4 regions of the Trichocoleus sp. FACHB-6 genome follow, and region 1 is predicted to be linked to each of the others. Evidence: predicted binding sites of a transcription regulator. Region 1 holds the regulator's gene; each other region holds the start of a gene.

Region 1 (7,935 bases):
CAGAACTTTAGCCAGTGGTCCGTTGATGATTACCAATTCCTGATTCCCAGCCGTAGTGCTTAGTTATTAGTTGTTTGTATTTTTAGGTACCTTTCGATGAGGAGGATGGCGACAATATCATCAATTGGTCGGGGTGGTTCGCGCAATCCTTTGGGGATGAGGCTAGAAAGGCCTTTTGGGGGATACATTTGCCAGTAGCGATCGCGTGCTTCTAGAGTGCTGTAGCGCTCATCTACCATGACTATCGGCAACGATGCAGGTAATTCTGTCTGAAGTTTCTTTTTCCAGGTTTTGGCTGTAGTTTGATCGCCCATTACCAGAGTAGCGATCGCGAATTGTTCGCACAAGTTTTTGATGATTGCGATCGCTTCTGGTGCTGGCACCACCTGATGATAATCCAGTATCAGGTCAAGTCCCATCACGGCTATACCACACTTATCGCGCCCTGGATCGAAACCTAAAATCATTTTAATTGGGAATTAGGAATTGGCAATTGGGAATTGGGAATTGGGAATTGGGGATTACATACTAAAAATTACCTCTCCATTCTGCACGACTACCAAATTCAGTTTCAGCGGCCCTATGAGATATGTATCTTCTGCCACTACCGCCTTGAGATCGATAGGCTGCTTGAACTTTTTTAGCTTCTCAATAAAGCGAATCAGGCTGGTAATTCGACCGTCGCCTACCTGAATTGTATCGTTCAAAATTCCAGCTCGATTGGCTCGGAACTGAGATGCTCCCAAGAGCAGATCGATCTGCTGCCGGATTTGTTGGTCGTTCATAGTTGAAGGGTCGGCAGATGTTGCGGCGATGATATCACCACCACTGAACACAATTTTATTCACTGTCGCGTCTGCAAAGACTTGTACGTCTTTTTCGCCTTGGACGTAGTTGCCAGCCGAGAAAATTCGCACCAGGTAGGGGCGACCATCTTTAATTTGGTTAAGCAGTTGGTCTACCTGGGCTTGGGTAATTTGCACTACGCGCTCATTCACCATCTTGTTGTTATTGTTGTTACCAGGTCGCGTAGCTTTCATTGCTGTGCGATTTGCTTCTCGTAAAAGCTGATCTATAACCTGACGGGCGGCGGCGGGATCGACAATGCGGAAGACACCAAAAGCCAGAACTTGACCGCGCTGGAGCGCGACGTTACCTTGACGCAAGGCTTGATAGGATTGGTAATACTGTTCCAGGTCTGCTACTTCCTGCTCTAGGGCAGCTTGTTGTTTTTCTATTTCCTTGAGGCGAGTTTCGCGCTGGGCAATTACTTGATCTCGTGCGGAAATTTCCTCATCAAGTTGGGCGAGGGCTGTGTCTCGCTTGGCGATTTCTCGATCGCGTTGGTCAATGCTGTTTCTCAGGTTGGAAATTTTTTGATCAAGTTCCGCCAAGGCTTGGTCACGAATGGCAATTTCCCGATCGCGTTCTGTGATGGCTTGGTCAAGCTTGGCAATTTCGCGATCGCGTTGAGTAACTTGGCCCTTGAGTTGGGTAATTTGAGCCTTTACGCGATCGCGCTGCTTGATTAGTTCCTGACGTTCCCCTTGGAGTTGTTGAATTTCCGAACGTAGATTTACCGCTTGTCCAGAAACATTTTCCAGCTGTTGCTGGGTTTTCTCAAAGCTAGCCGCAACGCTTTTAAGTTCGCGCTCTGTCTTACTCAGTTGTGCCTCTGTCTGGGCTTGTCTGCCTAGTGCTGCCGCCAGAGACTTATTAATGGCATCCAGACGCTTCTGGGCGGCTTGCTGCTCGGTGCGGGCTAGTGAGAGTTCGTTTTCAGTTTGTTGTTTCTGGGCTGCAACTTTGGAGAGTTCGCTTTCAGTTTGTTGTTTCTGGGCTACAGTTTCGTCAAGCTCCCGACGAGCGGTTCTGAGTTTTCGCTGAATTTCATCAACTTGAAACACGCCTGTGCGTAACGGCTTGCTGGTGGCAAATAGGATCGTCAGGGTTGAGGCGGAAATCATCAAACCTGTAAGAATTGTAACTAAGACCGCAGTTTTCTTGGGACGCAGATTGAACAGACTCAGCCGCGCTTTTCCCACGCGAGTGCCAATGCGATCGCCCAAGGTGGCGATCGCACCACCCAATACCAAAATCGATAAAATTAAGACCAGCGCACTGGTGGCCATTTTCCAGCTTCAGCTATCACCTCTCAAGCTTAAGCATAAAGGCTTTTTTATGATAGACGCTGGTACTTCAACTATTGATTAACAAAAGCTGACAGTGCAAAAGATGTTTTAGGTGAACTGCTGGCTCAAAGCTACCGGGTTATGAACGGTAATTTTTTTCTTATTGATAGAAATCATTTTCTCGGAGCGTAAATCTCCCAGTAACCGGGTGACTGTAACTCTTGTGGAACCAATTGCTTCTGCGATCGCTTGGTGAGAAAGCTTCAGATCAACTGTAATTCCATTGGGGCCTGGAACGCCAAAATCTCGACAGAGAATCAACAAAAAACTCACCAATCGCGATCCCATATCCCGGTGCGCCAAAGTCTCAATCATCATCTCTGTTTGCAAGATCCGCGATGAAAGCCCCCGCAGCATCAACATCGACAATTCTGGATTATCCTTGAGCGCTTGCTCCACCTGTTCAATTGGTGCTGAAAGCAACTCCACAGGCGTAAATGCTACTGCGTGATAAAATCTGTCTGACCGATTCCCGGTAATCAACGACAGTACGCCAAAGACGCTGTTTTCTCGCAGCAGCGCCACTGTAATTTCTTCCCCAGCTTCGTACACGCGAGACAGCTTCACAGCTCCTTTGAGCAAAAAATATACCCGTTCAGCCGGGTCTCCGGGGAAAAAGATAGTTTTGCCCCGATCAAAGGTTTCCACCACTGGCGGAAACGCCCCACCTCCGATTTGACGGAACACAGCTGCTAACGGTCTATCTTGCGTCACTACCACTTCCTTTATCCTTATTGCTGCCCTAGAAACTCTTCTGGGAATTACAACCGACTGTGAGAAATTTCTGACTTTAGACACTGATAAACTGACTCTTAGGCAGTTTTTTGTGCTGCTTGATACATAATTTTAAAGTTCTTTTATCCTCCAAGTTTTTCCAAGTGCCTCAACCCCACGGCGCAAATCAGACTGTTAAGGAAAATGTCTATATCTTGACAATACCTGTTTGATAAGCTGGGATGCAGTTTGAGTCATGTTGAGTAAGCTTCGATCCGGACGCAAGCTATCTTAATTACCGCCCTAAATCGGATATTCTCTAATATTGCCTTCAAAATTGACATCATGCTAGATTTATCAGGAAAAAATGCCCTAGTTACTGGCATTGCCAACAACCGCTCAATCGCTTGGGGTATTGCCCAGCAGTTACACAAAGCTGGTGCAAATTTGGGAGTTACTTATCTACCAGACGACCGAGGACGCTTTGAGAAGAAAGTCGCCGAATTGGTAGAACCTCTCAACCCCAGTTTGTTTTTACCTTGCGATGTTCAGAATGATGACCAAATTCGTTCTACATTTGATGCCATCCGCGATAAGTGGGGCAGGCTAGATATTTTAATCCATTGTCTTGCTTTTGCCAACAAGGACGATTTATCAGGTGATTTTAGCAACACCACTCGCGCTGGCTTCACCCAAGCTTTGGAAATTAGCACCTACTCGTTAGTTCAACTGGCTGGGGCGGCGAAACCACTGATGACAGAAGGCGGCAGTATTGTCACGCTTACTTATTTGGGCGGCGTTAAGGTGATCCCCAATTACAATGTCATGGGCATTGCTAAGTCTGGCTTGGAAATGAGCGTGCGTTATCTAGCCTCGGAGATGGGGCCTGCTAATATTCGCGTGAATGCAATCTCAGCTGGGCCGATCCGCACTCTAGCATCATCGGCGGTGGGTGGCATTCTGGATATGATCCATCATGTTGAGGAAGTAGCACCACTGCGGCGAACTGTGACTCAGACAGAAGTAGGAAATGCTGCTAGTTTCTTGTGCAGCGACTTGGCAAGTGGGATTACGGGTCAGGTGCTGTATGTAGATGCTGGGTACGAGATTATGGGAATGTGATGTAGGGGCTGGGGATTGGGGACTGGGGAAAGAATCTAACTTACCCCATTCCCTAGCTCGATAGCATAGAATAATAAACTTACTTGTTTCTTGTTAGTGAGCATCTGCTATGCAGACAAGCGATCGCGTTTCCACCACTCCGCACCTTGAACAATTTTTATCACCTCGCACGGCTACGGTTGCACGTAAGACGGGCGAAACTGATGTCTTGGTGACAGTAAACTTAGACGGGAATGGGACTTGCAACGCCAATACGGGCATTCCCTTTTTGGATCATATGCTGCATCAAATTGCCTCTCACGGGCTGATTGATTTGGATGTAGCCGCGAAAGGGGATTTAGAAATTGATGACCACCACACCAACGAAGATGTGGGGATTACGTTGGGAATGGCGTTCGGGAAAGCACTAAGCGATCGCAAGGGAATTGTTCGCTTTGGTAATTTCCTCGCCCCCTTAGATGAGGCTTTGGTGCAGGTGGCGTTAGACTTTTCTGGTCGTCCTCACCTCAGCTATGGCTTACAAATTCCCACCCAGCGAGTCGGGACTTATGACACTCAGCTGGTGCGAGAATTTTTTGTAGCGGTGGTGAATCATAGCCAGATGACGCTGCACATCCGACAGTTGGATGGGATTAATTCGCACCACATTATCGAAGCGACCTTTAAGGCGTTTGCGCGTAGTCTTCGTATGGCTATGGAAATCGATCACCGTCGTGCTGGTACGATTCCCAGTTCCAAAGGGGTTTTGTAGGTTTTCAGGGGATAGTTCAGTTCGGGAGAATTAGCTTAGGTTGCGATCGCGCTTCGCAAGAGTGAACTTTCTCCTGCATCTACTGGGTATTACTTGAGGGGATTGGCAATATAGCCATACTTGTTGCCAATTTTTACTTTCGCCAACCCTTCAGAAAAAGGCAAAGCGCTATCAAATTGCGGCTGGATTACAAACTTTCCAGTTTTATCAACATAGCCCCACTTGCTGCCCCTTTTTACAGATACCAGCCCTTCAGAAAAGTCATAAGTGTTATTAAATTGCGGTGCAATCACAATGTTTCCCGCCTTGTCGATATAACCAATCTGATCTGCGATCGCTATCCCCGCTAGTCCTGTGTAAATGCTACCAGCCCAATGAAATTGGGGCGCAATCACGAAGTCTCCCGTCTTATCGATATAGCCCCATTTGTTGTCAATTGATATCGCCGCTAACCCTTCGGAAAAAGGTTTAGCTTCATCAAATTCTGGTGGAATTACGACCTTCCCTTGCGGATCAATATAGCCCCACTTTGCGCCAATTTTAAAAAGTGCTATTTCTTCGGAAAAAGATTCAGCCGAATCAAATTTCAGGGGGATTACGAACTTGCCACTCTTGTTGATATAGCCGTACTTACTGCCCATTTCTACCGCCGCCAGTCCTTGGGAAAACGGCTTAGCTTCATCAAATTGCAGTGGAATAACGATTTTCCCTGTCTTGTCGATATAGCCATACTTGCCGCCTATCTTTACTGCTGCCAGTCCTTGGGAAAACGACTCTGCTAAATCAAATTTCGGCTGGATTGTGAAGTTACCACTTTTATCAATATATCCCCATTTTCTGCCCATTCTTGCTGCTGCCAGCCCTTGCGAAAATGACTCTGATAGGGAAAATTGCGGTTGAATTACGAAGTTGCCACTTTTATCAATATATGCCCATTTCCCGTTTATTTTGACCGCTGCCAGCCCTTGCGAAAATTCATTAGCTGAATTAAATTTTAGCGGGATGGCTATTGGCGAATTAGTTATCCGTTCTATAGTTGCTCCAGACTTGTTTTGACCGATACGATAACCTAAAATAGATTCACAGCCAGAAATTTGAGTTACCGCTAATCCCAACAGAAAGAGGAGAGTAGGCTGAAGCAATTTGTTTTTATAATTGCGAATTGGCTGGTAGCGAAAAGCAAAAGTGATAACGACCATCGGGCTTTAAAGGTATGCCGAATCATTCACCTCAATTTTCACATACTCAGTAGATGAGATCGCACGTTAGTTGTAAATTTTAGCTCAAAAGAATATAGTCGGTAAGAAAAACCCGCACATCAAAAACCAGTTTTCTCTCTAGAAAACTGGTTTTTCACCATAAAAAAAAGGGCGCACGTAATGCGCCCAGATTTTTTATAATTTGTCAGAAGGTGTGCGAGGAGCAGTCAGCACATCCCAAGCTGCTTTGGCGGCTCCGGCTAAGCGATCGCCCAACGTTGACACTTCCTTAACAATAGATTCCCAGTTCTTTTCTGCATCCATCTGGATGAGTTTAAACGAGTAAGCAATTCTGTCGGGATCAAACAGCTTATCGTGTTCAATCTTTTCCCGTGCTTGACGCACCGCAGTTAGATAAGTATCGCGGGTGAACTCCGTAGCATTTTTTGTTTCTACCTGCGCCCGTTTTTTAATCGCCTCAATTAGTGCCTTTGTTTCATTCTTGACCTCATCGGACTCATGGGGCATATTTTCATTTACGAGGTCTTCCGTATCTTGACTAATTGATACGATGGCGGTTTCTGTAGTGTTTGGTGTTTCGGTATTCATGGATATTTCTCCTTTGATACTTTTAATTTTTGGTTGAGAATAAGAACGAATATCGTGCTTCATTCTTTATCCTCCCTTTAGCATCTAACACCTAACAAAGGACATTTCTTGCTCCAGCTTAAGCAACACTTGAATTCTTGCATCTGTCGAAGGGTGGGTGGAATGCAAATTACCCAAGAACTCGCCAGAAAAGGCATTGACAATTAAGAGGGGTTTAAACGGCGCTTACCATTCTGTATAGACTAGGCGCTTGACTAGCAGTAATCGGTTGGGCATTATAAGCTCCTAAGGGAATTTGGACTGAGTAATACCAACCTCCCAGAGTGGTCACACCAACTAAACCAACCCCCATCAATGCACCAGTCCAGCCACCAATTAGCCAGTAGCTGACCGTAATTAAGAGGGTGCTTAAGAGAGTCAATAAGGCAACGGTCTGGATTTGATTCATCCGCTTGCCTCCTTTGAAGGCAGTTGCTCAGATCAATCTCTATCTAAGCAATAACATTGTTGTAGTATGTTTGGCTTCAGTCTAGCGGTGTAATCGCAGAGGCTTTGTTACGAAAAGGCGACAACAAAGGTACGGGTTAACCAAGCTGAACGGAAAGGATGCTATCTTTAGACTTAACATTTTTTTTCTAAGGCGATGGGGTTCGCCAAAACTGCCTTCTGGTCATTGAGTCTTTTGACTAGAAAGCTGATGACTCCTACTTTCCTGGTTTGCTGCGGGAAAGTAGGGCTATGTAGCTAAACATTAGGAACTCCTGACTCCTACCCAACCAATATCTACAACAAATTGGTTTAGGAGTTGCGTAGCCTTAGAAAGTGCAATTTGGATTTTCTGGATGGGCTTTTTTGTCGGTCAAATTGCCCGTCGCTTAGGTGCAGTGCTGTTGAAAGTAGTTTTAGTAGTCATCATTGGCTACTCTGCCGCTCGTTTAATTTTATTATCAATTTATTACCGCTAGTGGCTTAGTTTTAGAAGAAATTGTTCGAGTCGCACCAGAGTATGAGGTTACAGAAATTGTTATGGAAAACGAGGGGATCAGCCTTGGGAACAGGTATTATATTGGTTGATTTTAGGGTAATACCACCAAAATCAACCATTAAAACACTTCTAAATTCTCTTAAAAATAGGCAATTTATAGATGGGTTGGGAAAATTTAATTAATCAAAGTCTGCAACTTTTGACTGTAGCACCTAACTTGGTGCTAGAGGTACTGCAACAGCCAACTATTCGCAATCCAATTGCAGTTAGTTTGGGAGCGATCGCAGGTGCTTTGAGCCGTTATTACTTGAGTCTTTGGTTGGCTGGGACTATGGGAGGAGGTTTTCCCTATGCCACTATGTT
Region 2 (7,935 bases), on a different contig from region 1:
AATTGCTGCTTACACCAATTCACTTTTTTACTGCTACGCTTTAGCTGTTTATTTCCCCCTTAAACAGAGGTTAGGGGGATTTCATCCGTACACTCACAAATAGGAAATGCTATTACAATTAACCATCTTGACCTAACCAGTTAACTGCTGACACTACCGAGAACTCCTTCCGCCAACCAATTCATCTTTTCTAGTTCCCCGTCCTGCTGTTTTAAATCTTTACCTGCGGGAATGACAACTTTGCCTGTATTGTCTTTAATTCCACCCTTGTAAACCACCATGCTGCCCTCCATAAACTTCTCTTTAGCCGCATCAGCATCCTTTTTTGCATCCGCAGAGACGACAGAACCGTAAGGCGACAATTTTAAAAAGCCTTCCTTCAAACCACCGCGCACTAAATGCGGAATTCCCCCATTCATCAAAGTTTTGCCAGCCTTGATCATTTGGGCATAATCTGAATAAAGTTTCGCCCAGTCCCACTCCGCACCCGTCAAATATCCTTTAGGTGCTAACGTGGCTTGATTCGCGTGGTAGCCAGTACAGAAAATACTGCGTTTTTCAGCCGTTTCCATGACGACTTTCGGGCTATCTACGTGACAGGTGAGTACATCAATACCCTGGTCTGCCATACTATTAGCAGCTTCCGCTTCTTTAACGGGAACCGCCCAATCTCCGGTGAAAAGTACCTGGGTCGTAATCTTCGGATTGACGCTGCGTGCGCCTAATGCAAAGCTGTTAATATTGCGGAGTACCTGGGGAATTGGCTTAGCAGCAATAAAGCCTAATTTGCCAGATTTGGAAGTATGAGCAGCCACGATACCTGCTACATATTCAGCTTCATCAATGTAGCCATAATAGCTGCCAACGTTCTTGGGATGTTTCCCTTCTTCATAACGTCCGCCGCAGTGGAAAAATTGAACTTCTGGATACTCTTTGGCAAGTTTCAAAATATGCGGATCGTAGTAGCCAAAAGATGTTGGAAACAGCACCGTTGCGCCATCCTGTTCAATCATGTTCCGCATCGTTTCTTCTACTGATGTAGTTTCCGGAACGCTGGCTTCTTCAACGGTTTTTACCCAATTTAATTTAGCAACGCCTGTTCTCCCTTCAGCATGAGCTTGGTTGTAGCCATAGTCATCTTTTGGCCCCACATAAATAAATCCCATGACTATTGGCTTGGCTTCTCCACTTGAGGTGGCTTGAGTTTCCGGTGCAGAAGAACTGCATCCAGTCCCAAATTTCGCTGTGATACCAAATGCTGTGGTGGCTAATATTCCGCGAATGACTTGACGGCGGGGTAGGTGGAAAGACTTTTTAGCGTTCACTGTTCTCTCCTGCGCGAATGTCTGTTGTCAGTTGTCCGTTGTTGCTTGCGTCGCTTACTAATGGCTGCTGACTAATAGGTTATTTTTGTTTAGTCTTGCTTTAAAAAAGAGTTTAGCAGTGTTCGTCAATTTTAAAGGTTCGGAAAAAGTTCGTTAAAGGTTACATCCATCTGCGAAAAATGTAATCAAAGTAACAAAGGGCAGGTTAAGAAAACTCTAATATCTGCATCTAAGCAAAAAAACAAAGCATTTCCAGGGATAGTGCTAAATAATCAAGCAGGCTGCGGACAGATAAGGAAAATATTGAGGTGCCTCAATTTAAGACAGGTGCAAGATATAAATTCACCTTTGTGAAATAAAAACTGAATCAAAAATTACTTTTTTGCTTTTTTAAATTTTATGAATACTGAAGAAGCACTGCTATTTGTTGAAAAAGCCTTAAGCGAAGAACGTTTAAGCAAGCTGCAAGTAACGGTATTTCGGTATGCCTGGGAAGAACAATCATATCAGGACATTTCGAGGAAACTTGGCTATGAGGTTGGTTATCTCAAGCAGACGGGTTCCCAGTTATGGCAATTGCTTTCTAAGGCGTTTGGGGAAAAGGTGACTAAAAGTAATGTGCAGTTAGTTTTGAAGCGAAAGGCGCGAGTGGGAGAGAAAGAGAAAACCAATTCCCAATTGCCAATCCCCAAAACTGACTGGGGTGATGCGACGGATGTATCAGTTTTGAGCGATCGCACTCAGGAACTGGTGACGCTGGAACGCTGGATTTTAAGCGAAAGCGTCCGCTTTATTGGTTTGTTTGGTATGGGTGGAATTGGCAAAACCTCTTTATCGGTGAAGTTAGCCAAACAAATTCAGCACCAGTTTGAGTATGTTATCTGGCGCAGTCTCCGTAATGCGCCACCAATTTTAGATTTGTTGGCAGATTTGATCCAGTTTCTTTCAAATCATCAGGAACCTGATTTGCCAGAAACTCTGGATGGTCGCATCTTGCGTCTTTTGGATTACTTACGCTTAAGTCGTTGTCTTCTCGTCTTGGATAACGGCGAGACGATTATGCAACCAGGCGATCGCAATAGTGGCTACCAACCTGGGTATGAAGGTTACGGTCAGCTGTTGCGATGCGTTGGGGAAACCAACCATCAAAGCGTTCTGGTGTTGACGAGTCGGGAAGAACCTAGAGGAATCGCTGCAAAAGTTGGGGAAATAAGCCAGATGCGATCGCTACGATTAACTGGTTTATCGACTTTTGCAGCACAAAATATATTTAATGTCAAGGGTAATTTTTCAGGTTCAGAGTCCCAATGGAAAATCTTAATCGAACACTATGCAGGCAACCCTTTAGCTTTAAAAATGGTAGCACCCGTCATCAAGGATTTCTTTGATGGCAGTATTGGCGATTTTCTCGAAGTTCTGGGCCAGGGAAGCTCAGTTTTTGGCGATATTCGGGATTTGTTAGCACGTCAGATCGAACGCCTGTCAGAATTAGAGCAACAGGTGATGTATTGGCTGGCAATTGACCGGGAACCAGTTACTTTATCAGAATTACGGGCGAATTTTGTTCCCCAAGTATCGCTGGGTAACTTGCTGGAGGCGCTAACATCTCTGGAAAGGCGATCGCTTATTGAAAAATACCGCACCCAGTTTACCCTGCAACCAGTGGTAATGGAGTACATGAGCGATCGCTTAATCGAACAAATTTGCCAAGAAATTGGGGGTGAGGACTGGGGACTGGGGACTGGGGACAAGGAGGACAAGGAGGACAAAGAAGCTTTTCCGAAGTCTACCCAATCCCTCTTCCCCAATCCCCAATTACCCCTTGGCCTTTTCAAAAGCCATGCTTTAATCAAAGCTACGGCAAAAGACTATATTCGGGAAACTCAAATTCGCCTAATTCTCAAGCCAGTTGTAGATAAGCTGCTAAATGTCAACAACACTGGAAACTTGGAAGACAAATTTAGACAACTTTTATCTAACTTACGCGGCAAATCTCCCAAAGAAACAGGTTATGTCAGCGGGAATATCCTAAACCTACTTTGCCAAATTTCCTCAGACTTGAAAGATTGGGATTTTTCTCATCTGACAGTTTGGCAGGCATATCTATGTCACGTCAATCTGCATCAAGTTAACTTTGCTGGTGCGGATGTGTCTAAATCAGTTTTCACAGAAACCTTCAGCCAAATCTTATCTGTAGCTTTCAGTCCAGATGGCAAGTTATTAGCGACTGGCGATGTCAATCATGAAATTCACGTTTGGCAAGTAGAGAACAGCAAACAATTGCTAACCTGTAAAGTAGATTCTGGCTGGATTTGGTGCGTTGCATTTAGTCCCAACGGTCGTCTTTTGGCAAGCAGCGCCAATCGAATTGTCCAGCTGTGGGATGTGAAAACCGGGGAATGTCTATATACACTAGAAGGATATACCGACCGGGTGTTTTCTTTGGCATTCAGCCCCGATGGTCGTCTTCTCGCCAGTGGCAGCGAAGACCACTTAGTGCGAGTATGGGATGTGAAAAAGGGTGAACTCGTCAGCACTTTGTCAGGACACGCCGATGAAGTTCGTTCTGTTGCCTTTTCTCCACAAGCATACTCAAATACTCCCGCTTCAAGTCAAAACTCAAGAGGCGATACATCGCGTCTCTACAATTCAAAACTCTTACTTGCCAGTGGAAGTTACGATTGTACCGTGCGATTGTGGGATGTGAGTACAGGTGAGTGTGTGAGAATTTTGCAGGGACACACTCAAAGAGTTTGGTCAGTTGCTTTCAGTCCCGATGGTTGTGTCTTAGCGAGTGGAAGTAGCGATCGCGCTATCAAACTTTGGAATGTCAGCAACGGAAACCTTCTAAAATCCTTAGTAGGACACTCCAAACAAATCCGAACCGTAGCTTTTAGTGCTGATGGACAATTTCTCGCTAGTGGTAGCGATGACCAATCTGTACGACTCTGGAATCAGCGTACAGGTGAAGTCTTGCGAGTTCTCAAAGGCCACACTAGCTGGATTTCATCTGTCGCCTTCAGTCCCGATGGCGGTCTTTTGGCGAGTGGCAGCGAAGATCGGTCTGTGCGATTGTGGGATAGTCGCACCAATCTCTGTCTCAAGACTTTGCAGGGACATAGCAATGGAATTTGGTCTGTAGCTTTCAATCCTAACTCTCCTTACCAAGGGGAGTTAGGGGGGATCATTGCCAGTGGTAGCCAGGATCGGGGGATTCGGTTTTGGGACGTTAAAACTGGTAAATGTAGAGACGTTACAAGTAACATCTCTACACAAAGACACACCAGCTGGATCTGGTCTTTAGCTTTCAACCCTCAAGGTTCAATTCTCGCCAGTGGTAGTGAAGACCGGACAATTAAACTCTGGGACACCCGGACAGGAGAACATCTGCGAACTCTCAAAGGACATACAGATGCAGTATTTTCCGTCATCTTTAGTCCCGACGGACAAACCCTTTTGAGTGGTAGTCTCGACGGAACCATCAAAATCTGGCATATCCCCCAAGGTTTCTGTCGCCAAACATTACAGGGACACAATGGCGGCGTTTGGTCAATTTCCCTAAGTTTAGATGGGCAAATCCTCGTTAGTGGCAGTCAAGATCAAACCCTCAGACTTTGGGATGTCCGCACAAGTCGCTGCATCAGCACTTTGTCGGGACATAATAGTTGGATTCGTTCTTGTGCCATCAGTCCGGATGGGCAAACCATCGCCAGCGGTAGTGCTGATGGAATTGTCAAACTTTGGCACGTCAATACAGGGAAATGTCGCCAAATTTCAGCACACACTGGCCCAGTTTTGTCAGTTGCTTTCGATCCTAATGGGAAAACCTTCGCCAGTACTGGTGCTGATGCAGTAGTGAAACTCTGGGATGTTTCGACTTTGCAGTGCTGCCATCTCCAAGGACATACTAAATGGGTTCGGTTTCTCGCCTATAATCCTGATGGGCAAATCCTCGCCAGCTGTAGCCAAGATGAAACAATTAAACTTTGGGATGTTAGCGATCGCTGGTCAAAAACAATTAACAACGGACAACGGGCAACTAACAGTAAGTGCATTCAAACGCTACAAGTTCCTAGACCCTACGAGGCACTGAACATAACTGGCGTTACTGGTTTAACAGAAGCGCAGAAATCTACACTTAAAATGTTAGGGGCTATTGATGAAAGCCTTTTTGTTGATATTCCACAGCTTGCCACACTTAGCTAACTTTAAAAGCAGTGTAGATAGTTGCCCTCTGTGTCGCTACTTATTAATAAATTAGACAGCAATATACTGCTTAGGGTTGTTCCTGCGCTGATTGTCTCACCGTTTCAACATCTAGCTCTAAAATCTCTGGTACTTGCTCCATACTTAATCCTTTTTGTAGTAGCCGAAGCATAATTTCTAACTTAGCTTGTAGCTGACCTTGCTCAAAACCCTCCTGGCGACCCTCTTCTAAGGGTTCTTGATAAACTCTGGTTATTTATTAGATGGTTTAGGCGACTTTCCAGTTAACACCCACGATAATTGTCCTTTGTTGGGAGAGATTTTCCTGCCCGTTTTCAAGTCGCGCACCTGGAAATGTAGATGCGGGCCAGTGCTGCGCCCTGAGTTACCAGTACCGCCGATAATTGACCCAGCATCTACCTTAATCTTGGGGCCATTGGTAATAGATTTGCACCAAGATAGATGGAGAGCATCAAACTTCAAAGACGGAAAAGATGGAGAGGTCATCGTTGCCACCAGCCCCCCACCATTAGCATCTATCCAACACCACAAACCTGTCTTTGTTCCAGGTCTACCAATGGCGTAGACCGGTGTATTCATGGGAGTTCCCAAGTCTACTCCGCCATGAAAATGTACTTTTCCCGTGACCGGGTGAACCCGTCTGCCATAAGAAGATGTTACTCCATAACCTGCAAGATAATCGCCTCTTTTGGGTGTCTTTTTCAGGTTTGGTGTCCACTGATCAATGCTGGAAAAAGCCGTCCCATCCGTAACTTTTTGGGCGTTCGATTGTTGGGCGGGCGAGATGGGAACTTGTTCTACGAAAGGGTCAAATAGAAGTACAGGCGAGTTATTTGCTGCGTTTTGCTCTGTGACGTTTAAATCTATCTGGTTTTCATCGGTAGCGATCGCATCTTCACTAGATACCATCGTCGATGCAATGGGAACCGCTTCCACAGCAGGTTCAAAGCTTAAGGCTACAGAATTTGGATCGCTAGGCTGTTGTAAAGAAGGCAGGTTTACTGAAGATATCTTTTGGCGACTGATATTATCGGAAGAACTCGCCGCTACACCACTTTTCTGTCTTTCTTCACTTTTGCCTTTTACCGCCTCCCCTTTTGAAGGAGGTTGGGGCGATCGTATTGTAGCCTTCTGAATGTTCTGCCTTAAAGCTTTGCTAACTATTTTGACTCGCCGTTCTTGATCTAGAGCAATGCAATTCCATCGCCATGATTCTGAGTAAGGAGGATACCCGATAAGTCGGCTTCGATAGTAAGGTTCTCTAGTGCAGATACCAAATAGTCCACTAGCATCAAGAACTCCATTTTTCCTACGGAACGCTTCGACTCGTGCGTATGTATACGCACGCCTTCCCTTGAGTCCTTTATTCAAAGCTTTCTGGTATGCCGAAGCAAACTTGGGGCCAGCAGAGTTAGATTGGTTCCACAAATCAGTTCCATTTACCAAAGCTTCAGTGTGGGCTGATGCGTCAATTGAGAGTGCTTTGAGTCTTCGTTCTGTGGATGCTCCTTGACGTTGCAGTGCCTTGAGACAACGCTGATTTGCCTCTTGCAAAGTTAGATTTTTGGCGCGATTCCAGCTGCAAAATCCCCTATTTACAACATGGTTGCCCGGATCTGTGTGACCAAAATACAAGGATGTGGTTTCGCCAGTCAGAGTGAAGTTGCCCTCTGCGGCTCCTATAGCGATGCTACCAGGAGATTTTTTAGTAGCAAATAGCTTTGATGCAGTTTTGGAAGCGATCGCATTTAAGTTCTCTGCATCATCACTCGTCGTATCAGTCTTAGCTGTAGGTTCAGTAGCCTCAACCCCAAAATCTAGCGTGACAAGCGTTGGGTTAAAAGCAACACTTTCTGACATCTCCTCAGATAGCACCTTTAAACCTACAGCAGCTTGACTTCCCAGCAGCAACATTAAGAAACTGCCCATCAATTTAGCAAAATGAAATTTCATAGCCCTGTGTAATTAATTAGCGAAATGAGTCAATATGCAACTTGAACAAAGCCCCCAATTTATGGGGAGTTCGGGGAATCAAACGTTACTGACATTGACTTACCGCAACAACATTTGCTCGATAATCTTCTTAGAAGGCTCAACCAAAGCCCAGCGACCATCCGGTTGCCGTGTTAGCACCGCAATCTGCAACTCTTTACCACTACCGATAGTGTCACCTGCACTGAGGAAACCAAAATTAAGCGATCGCAACCCACACAAGCGCAACAAATAAACTGGAATTTCCTCACTGGAAAAAATCACGCAACTTGAGTTGTGGGGTTGCACCCGACCATCAAACGGCGCATACACCGCATCCCCCTTCAAAGCAATGGATAAATCACCCAAACCGCTAACCACCGCATGCCCCCCCACAACTTGACCCGGTTGC
Region 3 (7,935 bases), on a different contig from region 1:
TCGGGCTTGATGTTAAGCTTTTGCCAAAGTGTATTGAAAGTATCAGCAATTTTGTCGCAGTGAGCTTGCGGGGCAAGTCCATTAGTTTCTGCTGTCCGCTGAATTTTCTGTCCATGCTCATCCGTGCCTGTAATCAATAACACGGATTTGCCGCGTAGTCGCTCAAACCGAGCCACGACATCCGCAGCTATGGTTGTATAAGCGCTGCCGATATGGGGTACGTCGTTCACATAATACAGCGGTGTGGTAATAGCAGATGTGCTTTTACTTGTATCGTTAACACTCATAGATATAAAAAACAACTAGATTATTTGCTTTCGATCATATCCAAGGGTACGGTTATTTTGGATTTTTTCGTTACCTTTTCTAGATGTTTTTAAGTAAATTTAGTTAAGCAAGTATAAAATTATACGCTTTATGGCTAAGAAATTGCCCAGAACACTTAAACACTCTTTACTAAAAAGTTCTGCCTTAAGAGATTCGTAAACCCCAGGAAAATAAGGTTAATAATTGTATTAAGAAAAGTTAATGAGTTGGCGTTGGGAAAGTAAGGGTTGAGTGCGAAGTGTTGGAAGACGGCAGTGCCGTACCCTAACTGAAGTAAGGAAAATGCTTCTAGCCTAAGCACAGGAAGTCTTGCCCGTTAAAGGTGGCGTTGCGATCGCATCCATCCCTTTTACTATCCGCTCTACTCTTCCTTACGCCTGTTGATTATTGCTTACATTTAAAGAATGTTTTCAGATAGCCCTTTACAAATTTCTCAATTTCTGCTCTCGACTCTCTCGACGCGGATGTATGTATACCATGAGGATCGGGTTCCTCATGACTGTCCTGTACTGGTTGTGAGCAATCACCGCAGTGTTATCGATGCACCGCTACTGATGGGGGCGATCAAACGTCCGATTCGCTTTGCCTGCCATCACTATATGGGGCAAGTGCCTGTGATGCGGGAGATTGTTAATCAGTTGGGGTGTTTTCCTTTAGAAGCCCCTGAACATCGGCAGAAAGGTTTTTTTGAGAAGGCGATTCAACTGTTGCAGCATCGTCAGGTTGTTGGGGTGTTTCCAGAGGGAGCTAAACCGATGGTGCAGGTGACACCGCCTAATAAAATGGGGGATTTCCAACGGGGATTTGCTCATCTGGCATTACGAGCGCCTGTGAAGAATTTAGCCGTTTTGCCAGTGGCGATCGCATCCTTGGAAGAAACCATCAATTCAGGGGTGCCACTGCGTTTGTTAAGTTTCTTTGACCGTTCAGAGCCGCTTTTCGACAGCCCCGGCTGGCACCCGATGGTTATTTATCGTCGGACTAACGTTTTAATTGGTCGTCCGCGTTGGATTTCTCCCCAAATGCGGGAACAATATCAAGGAAAGCAGGCAAAATCAGTTGTTGCCGATCTGTCTAATTACTGTCATCAGGAAATTGCTGATCTACTGCGTCAGGGTTGTTATTAGTGGAAGAGGGTGGGGCTATCCCATAGAATGAGGATAAATACCTACCAGATTGACTATTCAACAAGCGAGCAATTAGCAACTGATTCTAATTTTTCACAAGTTGTTTTTTAAACGGACGTTAAAAAATGCCAGAAGTTAAAAGCCGTCCTTGTTTCCTTACCCCCAGCCGGATGAATCAAGATCACCCGCTGTTTGTGTTCCTTCCAGGTATGGATGGTACAGGTCAGCTGCTGCGATCGCAAACGACTGGATTAGAATCAGGCTTTGATATCCGCTGTTTGGCGATACCCGCCGATGATTTGACCAGCTGGGAAGAACTCACAGAGCAGGTAGTGGCTCTGGTGGAAGCAGAACTAAAAAAACAACCAAATCGGTCAGTTTACCTGTGCGGCGAGTCATTTGGCGGCTGCTTGGCGATGAAAGTGGCACAGCGATCGCCTAAACTGTTTGACCGGATGATTCTGGTTAACCCAGCTTCTTCTCTTAATCAAAGACCGTGGCTGCGATTGGGATCGCAACTAACTCACTTGGTGCCAGAGTTAATTTATCGTCTGGGAGCAGTTTGGCTTTTACCGTTTTTGGCTCATTTGGAAAGAATTTTACCAAGCGATCGCCAAGCGCTTCTAGATGCCGTTCGGTCAGTACCGCCGAAAACTATTATCTGGCGAATTTCCTTAGTGAGAGACTTTCACATGGAGGAAAGCAAGCTGCGTAGCCTTAACTTACCTGTACTGGTGATCGCTGGTGGCGCAGACCGCTTGTTGCCTTCTGTAGCTGAGGCTCAACATTTAGCTTCCGTCCTACCCAACGCCAAAATGCTTGTCTTGCCTCGTTGCGGTCACGCCTGCCTTCTGGAAGCAGATGTCAACCTCTACGAAATTATGAAAGCGGAAAATTTCTTAGAAAGTCGGGAAAAAAATCTTGCGAATATTTCATCCTAACTTTCTGAGAATATGCGCTCAATAGCTTGAGAAGTTGAGAAGCGATCGCTTCTCAACCAAAGCAAAAATCAGGCATCAGTCCTTAACGGAAATTATTGGGATTCAGCCGAGGGTTGGATCGTGCGGGTATTCCTCGTCTCAACTGGGTGCCAGTACCACCGTCAGATGGATCTAAGAAAGGTCGCAGGTTAATATTTTGAGATGGACGATTTCGGGAATTGCCGCCCAGGGAAGACAAACCCAGGTTTAATAAGTCGCTGAGCATCTGAGCATCCCTACCGCCGACAAAAGTATTCACGCCTTGAGTCACCTGTCCGCTGTCGGCGATGCTAATGTTTTGGAAGACGCGATCGCGTGTCTGTTGTGGATCTTGTCCCGGTGGTACTGTCAGCACAATTCGACAATCTGGGTTTTTCTGGGTGGTGATACAAACAACGTTGTAGTTGTTTTCCACAGATGCCTGCATCTCTTGCAAACCATCAGGTCTATAAGATTCTAACCTGCGACTAATTTCGTTACAGCGTCGCTCTGATGTCCAACCACCGCCTAAAGGACTCGGAGTTGCCCAAGCATAAGATTGACTTGGTTGGCTCTTGGGATGGTACATCACCGTATACTGCCCGCTCATAACCTGACAGGTGAATCGCGACTCGTTGGCAGTTTTGCTATCTGATTCCGCATCCGGTTGGGTTGTGGTAGACTCTTTACTCTCAGGCTTGGTTTCTACCTCAACATCCCCAGGCGATGTCTTCTTTTGGTCTTCTACATCTGGTAGTTGCGCTTGAATCAAAGAACCAGCATTGGCTTCACCGCTACTCAGTAGAATTGTTACGCCAACGGATAAAGCCAGACTTTGAAAAACTGAAGACCCAAGCACGAAAGCCAACTTACACAGCCGTGGTGACATATCAACCCTCTTAGGAAGTTTCTTGACTATTGGCAGCATCATTTAAAAAATGAGCTATTTTCACAAATCTTTATAAATGGACATTTGTAGCGTATACTACGAGGGTGCGACTATAACCTCTGCCCCGAAAGAAATCCGGGCAAGCGGTAATTGTCTACGGTGTCCCCTAAATACCAATGACGGGAAAACCGCTCTAAAGTTCCCGCGCAGTCCTTAAATAGAAGATAAAAGGAGAAAAAACCAATGTCGGAGGCACAAAAGCCGCTGACAGTTCCACGCGAATACTTGGAACCGCCAGGAGAGTTCAATCCAACGCTACTCATGTTTGTATCATCCGTAGCGATGCTAGTAGTTTCAAACTTCGGTTACTGGCTCTGGGAGTGGCCTCACTGGTGTTGTTTTACTACTAATACACTTGCCCTGCACATGGCAGGAACGGTGATTCACGATGCCTGCCACAATTCTGCCCATCGTAACCGGGTAGTTAATGCCATCATGGGACATGGCAGTGCGCTGATGTTAGTCTTTGCCTTCCCGGTGTTTACGCGGGTGCATTTGCAGCATCATGCTCATGTGAATGACCCGGAAAACGACCCGGATCATTACGTTTCTACGGGAGGGCCCCTGTGGTTAATTCCGGTACGCTTTTTGTACCACGAGATATTTTTCTTTCAACGGCAGCTGTGGCGCAAGCATGAACTTTGGGAATGGTTTTTAAGCCGCTTGTTTGTCGGGTCTATTTTCTATATCTCAATTCAGTATCACTTTTTAGGCTACATTCTGAATTTTTGGTTCATACCGGCTGCCGTGGTGGGATTGGCACTAGGATTGTTTTTTGATTATCTACCGCATCGTCCGCATCAAGAGCGCGATCGCTGGAAAAATGCCAGAGTTTACCCCAATTCAGTTCTCAACGTGCTGATTATGGGGCAGAACTACCATCTAATTCATCATTTGTGGCCTGCTATCCCCTGGTACAACTACCAGAACGCTTATTACGCCACCAAGCCACTGTTAGACGAAAAAGGCTGTCATCAATCCCTAGGACTGCTGCAAGGAAAAGATTTCCGGAGCTTCCTCTACGACGTTTTTTTGGGTATCCGCTTTCACAAAAAAAGTGTTAGCTAATGGGGATTGGGGATTGGGAAAAATATTTTCCTATTTACCAATTACCAATTACCTATTACCTATTACTAACGCCCAATCTGGTCTTAGGGTTTTGGCACCGCGCAGATAGGGATGGTGAATGGGGGGGTGAGAAGCTGGAAGATTGACGTGGATTAGGAAACGGATGCAGCGTTCCAGTCCGCCCTCTACGTGCATTTGTTGAACATCTAACAGGGGAACATTGTCCCATTCAGGACGAGAACGAGCGATCGCTGCGGGAAAGACAGCATCTAAATCACGAGTAACCGAGAACGTAGCACTGATAATCTCATCTGGGTGCAGTTGATTTCGCTTTTCCAATTCATCCAGCAGTTCTGTCACCACTTCTCGCATCGCCTCAACGGTGTTTTCTGAGGCAGTCGTTGCCCCGCGAATCGCTCTAACTCGCCACTCCACGCAAAAGTCCTCCGAATATTAAAATAGTTTTAAGTTTTGAGTTGTTCCAGACGCGATATATCCCGTCTGAGTTTTAATTTACTCAACACTCAACACTCAGCACTAACTATGGTCGATATAGCCACAACGGCTGGCCACTGGTAGATAGTTCAAATTCTAACCAGTCTATCCCAGCTGATAGACCAGATACCCCCTGAACTTTACTTGATACCACGCGATTCCAAAAGGGTTTGCGTTCTTCAATAGTGAAACACTTGGTTTTCTCCGGGTCAAGACCCACCAATTCTGCTGCCCAGCGGCGTGCGTCTTCCTCAGTTCCGAGTCTGTCTACGATGCCCAGTTCTAAAGCTTGCGCTCCAGTAAAAATGCGACCATCAGCAAAGCTTTTAACTTTTTCTGTTGCTAATTTTCGCCCCTCAGCAACCGTTTCGACAAACTGCTGATAACTGTTGTCAATCAAATCTTGGAGAATGTTCTCTTCCGGCTCTGTAAGTTCCCGGTCAAAAGCCAAAATATCCTTATAGGGGCCGGATTTGATCACCTTGAAAGATACGCCGATTTTTTCTAGCAAGCGCTCCAGGTTGTTTCCTCGCAGAATTACACCGATACTGCCAGTAATCGTGCCTGGGTTGGCGACGATGTGGTCGGCTCCCATGCCGATGTAGACTCCTCCGGATGCCGAGATATTGCCGAAGCTGGCAACAATCTTGACCTTCTGGCGCAGACGTTTGAGCGCCTCGTAGATTTCTTGCGAATCGCCAACAGTGCCGCCTGGACTATCTATGCGAAGCAGTAAGGCGGGAAAGCGTCGTTCTTCAATGGTTTTCAGAGCTTCCAAAACCCGTTTGCGGGTGGCAGCAGCGATCGCGCCTGTAACTTCAATCCGAGCAATTTGTTTTTGAAATTTGGGCTTAAAAGGCCAGATCATGAGCAGTCAAGCAATGAATCTTGAATTATTGGATGAGCCGAGTTAGGTAAAAGAGCAAATCCTAGAAACAGTAAGCGTTTCCACACAAATGCCGATCCTTTCTCTAGTTTGCACGATCCGCATCTGTTTATGTGGGCTACTGGTGCCTAGGCTTGTTTGTCTATTTCCATTTCTCCTCTAACATAGCTGGTGTTTTATAGCAAATATATATTTTTTTGTAATCCTCACAACAATTCATATAAGTTGCTTAACAGAAATACATATTAAGTACAATAAGGGGATTGGGGGCTGGGGACTAGGTAAGACTTTTTCCCAATCCCCAATCCCCAATTCCCCATCCTCAGCCCTTCTATGCAGCTAAAATACACAGAATCCAAAATCCCGTTCGCACCGTTGCTACTAATTGCCCCGTTTTTTCTCTGGGGAACGGCTATGGTAGCGATGAAAGGCGTTATCCCAAACACGACACCTTTGTTTATGGCTGGTGTGCGGTTGGTGCCTGCGGGTCTTTTGGTATTGGTAGCAGGCTTTTTGATGGGGAAACCTCAACCAAAAGGTATTAGTGCATGGCTGTGGATTAGCTTGTTTGCCTTGGTTGATGGCGCTTTGTTTCAGGGATTTTTGGCTCTGGGATTAGTGAGAACTGGTGCGGGGTTGGGATCGGTAATGATTGACTCTCAACCGCTGGCAGTAGCTTTGCTATCGTGCTGGTTGTTTGGTGAAACCATTGGTTTGTGGGGTTGGCTGGGATTATTAGTGGGAGTGCTGGGTATTAGTTTGATTGGGTTGCCCCAAGAGTGGATTTTCAATCTTTCACACCCAAACGCGATCGCCCAATCGATGGTAGAGACGCTAAATTTAGCGTCTTTGGTGCATCTATTTGAAAATGGGCAGTGGCTAATGCTGTTGGCGGCGCTGTCTATGGCTGTGGGAACGGTGACAATTAGGAAGGTGTGCCAATATGCCGACCCGGTGATGGCAACAGGATGGCACATGATTTTGGGCGGGTTGCCTTTATTTGCGCTGTCTGGTATTGGAGAAACCCAGCAGTGGGTGCATTTAGATAGCTTAGGCTGGCTGGCGTTGAGCTATTCGACAATATTTGGCAGCGCGATCGCTTACGGTTTATTCTTTTACTTTGCCTCTAGTGGCAGTCTTACCAGTCTCAGTTCTCTAACTTTTCTGACACCAGTGTTTGCCCTACTCTTTGGCAACCTGCTGTTGTCAGAAGTTCTGACTCCCCTCCAGTGGGCAGGAGTCAGTCTTACCCTGGTGAGTATATATCTAATTAATCAGCGGGAGACACTAGCCCAAAAGTGGAGCGATCGCAGCTTCTGGGCTTCCTCTTCATCATCCACATCTGTTGAGGCTATTGTCTCCGGTGAGGAAACCACGTCTGAGGAGCAAATTCCCCTGTTAGGTGCCGCAGAACAACGACCCTATGCGTCGCTGCCGATAAAATTGAAAGAATCTGAAGCCGAGATGTGGCAAAATCGGTAGGAATGAAGATGATCGCTCCCAAGCAGAAGTTAATATGTGAGAGCAAATTAATAGTTTTTGCTATGATCGGCGCATCATTTTCAATTCCACCAAACGAGCTTTTTCCCCAAATCTTGCGGATAAAAAGCTTACTAACTGTATAGAAATTATAATTTCATGCTGGCACTGGAAGCTAAAGAAAAAACTCTTAGCAAAGGATCTTGTCGGGTTTTGATCGCTTAGACAGGTTTCCCCAAAATGATACTCTATCGCTCAACGTTGCTTCTAGTCACATCTGTCACCTGTCTGGGTTTTATCCCCATTTCAGGCAAAAACTTTTCAGGTGTTGAGCAAGCGATCGCTACTTTACCAACCCGTTCGCAATCCATAGAATTAGCTCAGGCAAGTTCTCCAAACGCCGCAGACGCCCAACCTGTCCTCACAGTTGGCTCTCAAGGCTTGGAAGTAGCCGAATTACAAAAGGCACTCAAGCGTTTGGGACACTACGACGGGGCAGTTGATGGAGTCTATGGGCGAACTACAGCGGTTGCAGTTTCCAAATTTCAAACATCTGCCGGGTTAGCGGCTGATGGCGTTGCTGGCTCAACAACTAGGGAGAATATCAAGACATCTCTAGCTGCACAGCCCAAACCATCGCCTACA
Region 4 (7,935 bases), on a different contig from region 1:
CCAGCGTTGTGTGAAAGCCTGAGTTGGGATTTAGGTGAATTTTGGATGGTAGAGGAAGGTTCAGGGGAGGAGGGGAGAGGGGAATATTTGCCCAGTGGCCAATTGCGATGTGTGGAAAGTTGGGCGAGGGCGTTGGTTGGGATTAAAGAGTTTATAGAGTCTACTAAAAAGATTACCTTTGCGCCAGGGGTGGGTTTGCCCGGTCGCGTTTGGGCATCGCGATCGCCCTTGTGGATTAGCGATGTGGTCAATGATGCTAAATTTGAGCGATCGCATATCGCATCTCGTACCCAAATCCACGGAGCATTTGGGTTTCCCATCCAAAGCGGCGGTGAAATTTTTGGGGTGATGACTTTCTTTAGCCGCGAGAAACAGATACCTGATGAAGATTTGCTTCAGATGATGATGGCTATTGGTAGCCAACTCGGCCAATTTATCCAGAGTAAGCGAGCCGAAGCCGCGCAACTGGAGAGCGAAGAAAGATACCGAGATTTGTTTGAAAATGCCAACGACTTAATTCAGAGCGTCGCTCCAGATGGGAATTTTTTGTATGTTAATCATGCTTGGCGAGAAACTTTGGGATATAGCGAAGCTGAAATTGCTCAGATAAAGGTATTTGACGTTATTCATCCAGATTGTCTAGAACAATGTTTGGAGAAGTTCCAGAGGGTGATGTCTGGAGAAAAAATTGGTCAAATTAAAGTCGAATTTATTACTAAAAATGGCGAAAAAATATCGCTAGAAGGAAGCGTAAACTGTAAGTTAGTAAATGGAAAACCTGTTGCTACAAGGGCGATCCTTCGAGATATCACTGAGCGCTTAGCCGCAGAAGAAGCACTGCGCTATCAACAGGAACAAACCGAACGCCTGTTGCTAAATATCTTACCCCAGCCGATTGCCGAACGCCTGAAACGGCAGGAAAACACTATTGCGGAAAACTTTTCCGATGTCACGGTTATGTTTGCCGATTTGGTTGGTTTTACAGAGTTTTCAACTAAAGTTTCGCCGACAGAACTGGTAGAGATCCTTAATGTGATTTTCTCGGAGTTTGACCAGCTGGCTGAACAACACGGCTTAGAGAAAATTAAGACGATTGGAGACGCTTATATGGTGGTGGGGGGTATTCCTCATGCCCTGGGGAACCACGCAAGCGCGATCGCGCAAATGGCACTTGATATGCAAACTGCGATCGCTCAATTTAGCCGGGAAACTGGGCAAGCTTTGAGTATGCGGATTGGCATCCACACCGGGCCTGTGGTTGCAGGTGTGATTGGCACGAAAGGGGGGACACGGTGAATATTGCTAGTCGCATGGAATCACACGGTTTACCTGGTCATATTCAGGTGACAGCAGCCACCTACGAACTCTTGCGGGAGCAATATTTATTTGAGGAACGGGAACCGCTCCAAGTTAAGGGTAAAGGAAAAATGACTACTTACCTGCTACAAGGCCAAGTTACTCCTAATGACTAATTTCACGTTCCCAGGCTGAGTTTGGGAACGCGAAATTAGAGGCTGACTTTTATACTTTCTTGCCCCTGAAGGGGAGGCAGAGCCTCCCTAGGCACGTTCCCAGTCAGAGACTAGAAACGAGAAACTTGACTTAACCTTTTGCAGTGGACTTCTCTGGTGTCGCACTGTTGCCGTGAGCAGTTTTCCCATTTTTGTGATTAGTGTGTCCGTTGCCGTTACGGGGCAGAATCACTCCATAACCACCGTGGTTGCGTTCATAAATCACGTTAATCTCACCGGTTTCGGCATTGCGAAACATATAGAAGTCGTGATCCACCAGCTGCAATTGTTCCAAAGCTTCTTCTGTAGTCATCGGCGGCATGGCAAAATATTTGGTACGCACAACTTCTGTGGGGAGTTCGGGAGTGCGATCGCCTATTAGATCCGGTGCCACTGGTACTTCTTCTACCACTACGGCAGTTTTAGGCTGAGCTTGGGTTTTCTGATCCAGCCGTTTTTCTTTATATTTCCGCAGGTTTCGAGCAATTTTATCAGCAACCAAGTCAATACTAGCGTATAGGTTATCGCTGCTTTCTTCGGCGCGGATCACTGTGCCATTAGCGTAAATAGTTACTTCAGCCGCCTGTTTGGGATTTATCCGGGGATTGCGGGCTACTGATAGATGCACATTGACTTCTGTTGTCAAATTCTGAAAGTGGTTCACCGCTTTTTCAATCTTTTGATTCACGTACTCGCGAATCGCATCGGTGATTTCAATGTTTTTGCCGTGGATGACAAGCTTCATACCGGATACTCCATAGTGTACCGTATTGGTAAATTAGAAAGCTATAGCAGTTGCCGCTTTCTTCTGTAGCTATTAAATGCCCGTTTTTTGGGTAGACAAGTGTTGAACAGAGGCAAAACTTTTAGGAATATCAAGGTTTTACCCATACCTACAAGGTTACTCGGATGTTCTTGAAGAGCACCGAGCCATAGCCAGAGGTGTTACCAGCAAGCCGATTGCTCAAAACTACTGTCGATGTTCCTGTTCAGTTATCTCCAGAAAAGCAAGTCCAACTAACGTGTTTTACCCTACGATTGCTCAGCCTTGCTTTGGGGTTGTCTTGAAGATGCGTCCTGTTTCAACACTGTTTGCTTATAACTTCAACATTAGCACTTTGTAATGTACACAACAGATGCCTTTGACTTCTCTTCAAAATCCTTTGCATCTTTTGACATTTCTTGATCCCGCTAGGTGAAATATGCAGGAAATTTAAGTCAAATTACTGTTGATTTTTGCGATAATCTTAAGTATGTCTGAAATTTTTGCCTTAGATTCCCGGCGGCAAGTCTTAATATACAACCGAGGGCTGATGCCCTATGCAGATGCTTGGAAATGGCAGCGATCGCTAGTTACAGAACGCCTAAACGACCCGAATTGTCAAGATGCGCTGATTTTGCTAGAGCATCCGCCAGTTTATACTCTGGGACAAGGAGCAAGTCTAGAATTTCTCAAATTTGACCCCGCAGCGACCGACTGGGAAGTTTTTCGGGTGGAACGAGGCGGTGAAGTGACGTACCACTGTCCCGGTCAGCTAGTCGGCTACCCAATTTTAAATCTGCGACATTATCGCCAAGACCTGCACTGGTATCTGCGGCAGTTAGAAGAGGTATTAATTCGAGTTCTGGATGTTTATGGGTTAAAAGGCTCGCGCATTCCCGGTATGACTGGCGTTTGGCTGGAAGGCTGTAAGGTGGCAGCAATTGGCATTAAAGTCAGCCGCTGGATCGCCATGCACGGCTTCGCCTTAAACGTTTGTCCCGACCTCTGTGGCTTCCAGCGCATCGTACCCTGTGGCATTGCCGACAAGCCTGTTGGCAGTTTAGCCCAGTTCCTTCCCACCATTGACCTCAAGCAGGTGCGTCTGGATGTGATTGCAGCCTTTGCGGAAGTTTTTGATGTAGAAATTAGGAGTCTGTAGTTCTTAGTCTGCCAATCGTGAAACTTCTACCTACTGACTATTGACCTGTACAAAAGCATCCAGGTCAGCGTATAAACCGGCATAAGTTACAGTGGGCGCGTCATAACCTTTGAGATTAACGGTATATTGCTGAAACCCTGTATCCTTTCCTGCCAAGGTTAAGAGATATTCGTGAGTTGTTTCCCCTATAGCAATATCTAGACCAATTTCCTTGGTGGCAGATTCCAGGCGAAATGCTGCATTCACGGTATCGCCAATTGCGGTATAGTCGGGGCGATCGCCACTGCCAGTGTTACCGACCATAGCATAACCTGTATTAATCCCCGCCCCAATTCGCAGATTAAAGGGCAAAGGATATTTATTACTCAGATCCATAGTTATTTTATGGAGGTCACTCAGTGCCTTACAGATATTTAGCATTTCCTCCTGGGTGACGCCTTGGGAACCATGAAACCAGATTGCCATAACTGCATCGCCAATGTATTTATCCACCCAACTGCCATACTGTCGGATGATATTTCCGGCGTGGCGGAACCAGGTGCCAATCACCGCCGATAAAATCTTTTCATCCAGTTGTCGGGTTAATACAGTGAAGTCGCGGATATCTACTACCATCACTGACATCAGGCGACGGACGTGCAAAGTCGAAGTGAGAGTATCCTTATCTCCAGTCACCGATGACTCATTGTTGCCGGCTGCCGTTGGACAGTGGAACTCTAGATCCGTCTGACCAAAGGTAAGGCGATCGCCATTGCGTAATGTTACAGGAATACTGACTCGTCGCCCATTGACAAAAGACCCGTTACGACTGCCTAAGTCGATTAGGTAAAACTCTCCGGTTTCGGTACACTGCAACATAGCGTGATTTCGGGAAATCCACCGATCCGGCAGTACAAAATTGTTGTCGTCGCTGCGACCAACTGTCCAGCAATTACTACTCACCAACGGGAGATAGCGATTGCCGGAGTCGGTGCGAAGCAGCAGATAAGGAGTGGGTCGCAGAGTCACCACAGGCTAAAATATTGACGACAAGTCGTTTAGAACTTTTAATTTTTAGCATATTTCCGCCTCTTGAGTGTGCGATCACGGAACAAGAGCGAAGCTCGACATCCCTGCACTCATAGCTTGAGCATTGGTCAACTTGCAGGTATTTTTAAGCCATAGAGGCAGCTAACCAAAACAGGCTGTCTACCAAAATTGTACTTAATACTGCTCCACCAAATGCCCACCAGTGCAGCTGGCGCGATCGCAAGGGTACTAGACCAACACCCAGAAGAACACCTAACAGAACCATCGCCCAACCTGCACCCCAAGGAGTTTTGACTTGAGCGATCGCAGTTTGGAAAACCAGTGATGCTTCGCTGGGCGCGACTTGCATCAAGGTTCGCCAGTGTGGAATTAAGCCAGCTATGTAGAAGTATATATCTGTTACTGCCGTACCGAACAGCGAGCCGAGATAAAACAGGTTTCCCACCATTCCCCAACGCCGACTTATACACCAAAGGGCAAACGGTAAACCTATTGCCTCTATTGGCAGATGGATTGTCGGTTCCCAGCGCCACCAACCCCAATATATTGATCCAGCTAACCAACTCCAGCTGAACCCCAGCAGCAAGTCTCCCCACAATTTCGTTGAGTCACGCCGCATCAGGGTAATACCCAGCCACACCCAACCTATTGTCATTACTAAACTTAACCCAGGCAGCAGCCGCACTAAGGGAGCCTGAACAAACACTGGCACCGAAACCAGAAACGAGGATGCCGCAAAAATCAACCAAGCTTGACGGGTGCCAATTCCCCAATCAGCAAGAGTCAGAAGGACTTTACCAGGCTGGCTAAGAGTGTCAGAAACGTTAGAAGATGGGTTGGAAGACCAGGTATTGTTAAACAAGATATTATTAATATTCTTTACTTAAGTTTACATCTTTAAATATAACACTGAATATCCCCAGGGGGGGGATACTTAAGATATTAACTTAGTTTTCTTGACAAGAGCAAGTGGGAATTAGGGGTGGGGAGAAGGGGGCTGGTTGTACTGGGGGAGAAGATTAATTAGTAATTAGCAATTAGTAGTTACCAATTAGCAATTACCCACAGTAGATTAGTAGGCGATTGACTATAGAGGAGACTATGGCTTTATCAAAATGTCAGAGGTTCGCGCTTTTGGGTGTAGGTGGATTAAGCAGTGCGATCGCATTCCCTTTAGAAACGCTGACTATGGCGCAAGAAGCGGTACCCGCACCCGGTACCACATCCCAGGTAAATATTATCCAGGCGGCGTTTTTAGGCTTTGTGCAGGGGATGACAGAGTTCTTACCGATTAGCAGTACAGCGCATTTGAAAGTAGTGCCTGTAGCGCTGGGATGGGGCGATCCGGGGGTTGCCTTTACAGCAGTGATTCAGCTGGGAAGTATTGCCGCCGTGCTGTGGTATTTCTGGCGCGACATCACGCAAATCGTCACGGGTGCAGCCAAAGCGCTCGCCAGCAAAGATTACCAATCCTACGACTTCCTCATGGCGCTGGGGATAATTTTGGGAACGCTACCGATAGTATTTTTTGGACTGCTGATCAAGAAGTTTATTCCCGACTTTGACAACTCACCCCTGCGGAGTTTGACAGCGATCGCGATCGCCTCAATTGTCATGTCCCTCTTGCTAGGCATCGCAGAGCGCGTAGGACAGAAAAAGCGCAACTTTGAACAACTCCATCTCAAAGATGGCATTTTGATGGGCTTAGCGCAGGCTATGGCGCTAATTCCCGGTGTTTCCCGCTCCGGTTCCACCCTCACCGCCGGGTTATTTATGGGATTAGAACGGGCAACTGCTGCCAGATTTTCCTTTTTATTAGGTATTCCAGCCATTACCGTAGCTGGGTTAGTAGAGTTAAAAGGTTTTTTAGAAGAAGGAGTGGGGGATGCGGGGCTAGTTCCCCTAGTAGTCGGAACCATCAGTTCAGCAATATTTTCATATTTAGCGATCGCCTGGCTGCTGCGCTTCCTGCAAACCCAAAGCACCTGGCTATTTATCTGGTATCGGCTAGCATTTGGAGTAGTAATCCTAGCAGCAATCTATCTCAAACTCATCCCCAATATCTAATCACTCTTTCTTCTACGCCCTCTATTGCCTGAAGTGGTTCGTTCCCTCCCAGTATCATGAGCGAGACATCAATTCGTCCAGCCCTAATAACCAAAGTTCTCCCCGACTCCATCGCCGCCGAAATTGGATTTGAACCAGGCGATGCCATAGTTTCCATCAACGGTTCGCGCCCCCGCGACCTGATCGACTACCAGTTTTTGTGCGCCGATGAAGTGCTGGAACTGGAAGTCTTAGACACCGCTGGCAAAAGCCACTCAGTCGAAATTGAAAAAGACTACGACGACGACTTAGGGCTAGAATTTGAAACCGCCCTATTTGATGGCTTAATCCAGTGCAATAACCGCTGTCCCTTCTGCTTCATCGACCAGCAACCGCCCGGTAAACGCCAAAGTCTATATTTAAAAGATGATGATTATCGCCTCAGCTTCCTCTATGGCTCATACCTCACCTTAACCAATCTCACCCAACGAGAATGGGACAGAATTGAGCAAATGCGCCTATCTCCCCTCTACGTTTCCGTCCACGCCACCGAACCTGATGTAAGAACTCGCCTGCTAAAAAATCCCCGCGCCGGGCAAATATTACAACAATTGCAGTGGTTCCAAGAACGGCGTTTGCAAATTCATGCCCAGGTAGTTCTGTGTCCAGGCGTTAACGATGGCGCACATCTGGATACCACCCTGGGGGATTTAGCATCTTTCCATAGGGGGGAAATTCCCACTGTGGCATCTGTGGCGGTGGTGCCAGTAGGGTTAACGCGCTTTCGTCCAGCAGAAGATGAACTGATACCAGTAACCCCCGAAAAAGCCGCTGAAGTAATTTCGCAAGTCCAGGCACTGCAAGACAAATTCCGTGCCTCGCTGGGTTCTACCTTCGCTTGGTTAGCCGACGAATGGTTTTTAATTGCGGGGCAGGAGTTGCCAAGCGAATCTCACTATGAAGATTATCCCCAAATTGGCAACGGTGTGGGATCTATTCGCCAGTTTCTCAAAGAATTTCAGCAAGCAGCTAAGAAAATGCTACCGCAACGTATCGAGACACCCAGAAAATGCACTTGGATAGTTGGCAATGCCGTTGAAAAAGCGTTTCAACCTATCGTGCAACGCCTGAATCAAGTTGAAGGGCTACAGGTGAATATAGCAGCTAGGCATAGCGATTACTGGGGACAAGAAATTAGCGTCACCGGGTTGTTGACGGGTGAAGATTTGCTGAAATTAAAGGGAAAAGATTTAGGCGATCGCATTCTCCTCCCCTGTGTCATGCTCAAGCATGGAGATACTCGCTTTTTAGACGACATGACTGTTGAAGAACTTGCCCAAGATTTGGGTACACCAATCTTACCCGTCAACGGCATAGAAGAACTAATCCAGGCTTGCATTCACCCTTAAAGTTCTCATGAACAGGCT

The links. The regulator NtcA, encoded in region 1, controls nitrogen genes in cyanobacteria. The targets are predictions, from matches to a motif close to TTTGTANNNNNNNNTACAAA.
Region 2: a site for NtcA is predicted at 1,504-1,523, ahead of H6F66_RS16725 (BMP family ABC transporter substrate-binding protein). Genes of this name have one in related genera too.
Region 3: a site for NtcA is predicted at 3,386-3,405, ahead of crtR (beta-carotene hydroxylase). Genes of this name have one in related genera too.
Region 4: a site for NtcA is predicted at 2,629-2,648, ahead of lipB (lipoyl(octanoyl) transferase LipB). Genes of this name have one in related genera too.

The regions. Positions count from the first base shown of each region.
Region 1 is NZ_JACJOY010000023.1:31,855-39,789, forward strand. It holds gene H6F66_RS04300 (DUF3146 family protein) at 1-11, shown strand, start outside; gene H6F66_RS04305 (pre-16S rRNA-processing nuclease YqgF) at 60-467, opposite strand; gene H6F66_RS04310 (DUF3084 domain-containing protein) at 522-2,132, opposite strand; gene ntcA (global nitrogen regulator NtcA) at 2,241-2,912, opposite strand; gene fabI (enoyl-ACP reductase FabI) at 3,252-4,028, shown strand; gene hisB (imidazoleglycerol-phosphate dehydratase HisB) at 4,138-4,779, shown strand; gene H6F66_RS04330 (WG repeat-containing protein) at 4,869-5,978, opposite strand; gene H6F66_RS04335 (hypothetical protein) at 6,174-6,587, opposite strand; gene H6F66_RS04340 (hypothetical protein) at 6,802-7,035, opposite strand; fluoride riboswitch at 7,218-7,301, shown strand; gene H6F66_RS28740 (hypothetical protein) at 7,430-7,552, shown strand; gene crcB (fluoride efflux transporter CrcB) at 7,733-7,935, shown strand, end outside.
Region 2 is NZ_JACJOY010000088.1:19,315-27,249, forward strand. It holds gene H6F66_RS16725 (BMP family ABC transporter substrate-binding protein) at 141-1,325, opposite strand; gene H6F66_RS16730 (NB-ARC domain-containing protein) at 1,725-5,531, shown strand; gene H6F66_RS16740 (M23 family metallopeptidase) at 5,784-7,505, opposite strand; gene H6F66_RS16745 (hypothetical protein) at 7,605-7,935, opposite strand, start outside.
Region 3 is NZ_JACJOY010000065.1:14,839-22,773, forward strand. It holds gene metG (methionine--tRNA ligase) at 1-287, opposite strand, end outside; gene H6F66_RS12240 (lysophospholipid acyltransferase family protein) at 732-1,454, shown strand; gene H6F66_RS12245 (alpha/beta fold hydrolase) at 1,580-2,395, shown strand; gene H6F66_RS12250 (COP23 domain-containing protein) at 2,478-3,302, opposite strand; gene crtR (beta-carotene hydroxylase) at 3,546-4,430, shown strand; gene aroH (chorismate mutase) at 4,479-4,865, opposite strand; gene sppA (signal peptide peptidase SppA) at 4,972-5,793, opposite strand; gene H6F66_RS12270 (DMT family transporter) at 6,145-7,293, shown strand; gene H6F66_RS12275 (peptidoglycan-binding protein) at 7,531-7,935, shown strand, end outside.
Region 4 is NZ_JACJOY010000097.1:197,372-205,306, forward strand. It holds gene H6F66_RS19800 (PAS domain S-box protein) at 1-1,296, shown strand, start outside; gene H6F66_RS29035 (adenylate/guanylate cyclase domain-containing protein) at 1,293-1,472, shown strand; gene raiA (ribosome-associated translation inhibitor RaiA) at 1,603-2,256, opposite strand; gene lipB (lipoyl(octanoyl) transferase LipB) at 2,765-3,433, shown strand; gene H6F66_RS19815 (FHA domain-containing protein) at 3,464-4,444, opposite strand; gene H6F66_RS19820 (DUF3120 domain-containing protein) at 4,587-5,228, opposite strand; gene H6F66_RS19825 (undecaprenyl-diphosphate phosphatase) at 5,564-6,529, shown strand; gene H6F66_RS19830 (TIGR03279 family radical SAM protein) at 6,586-7,917, shown strand.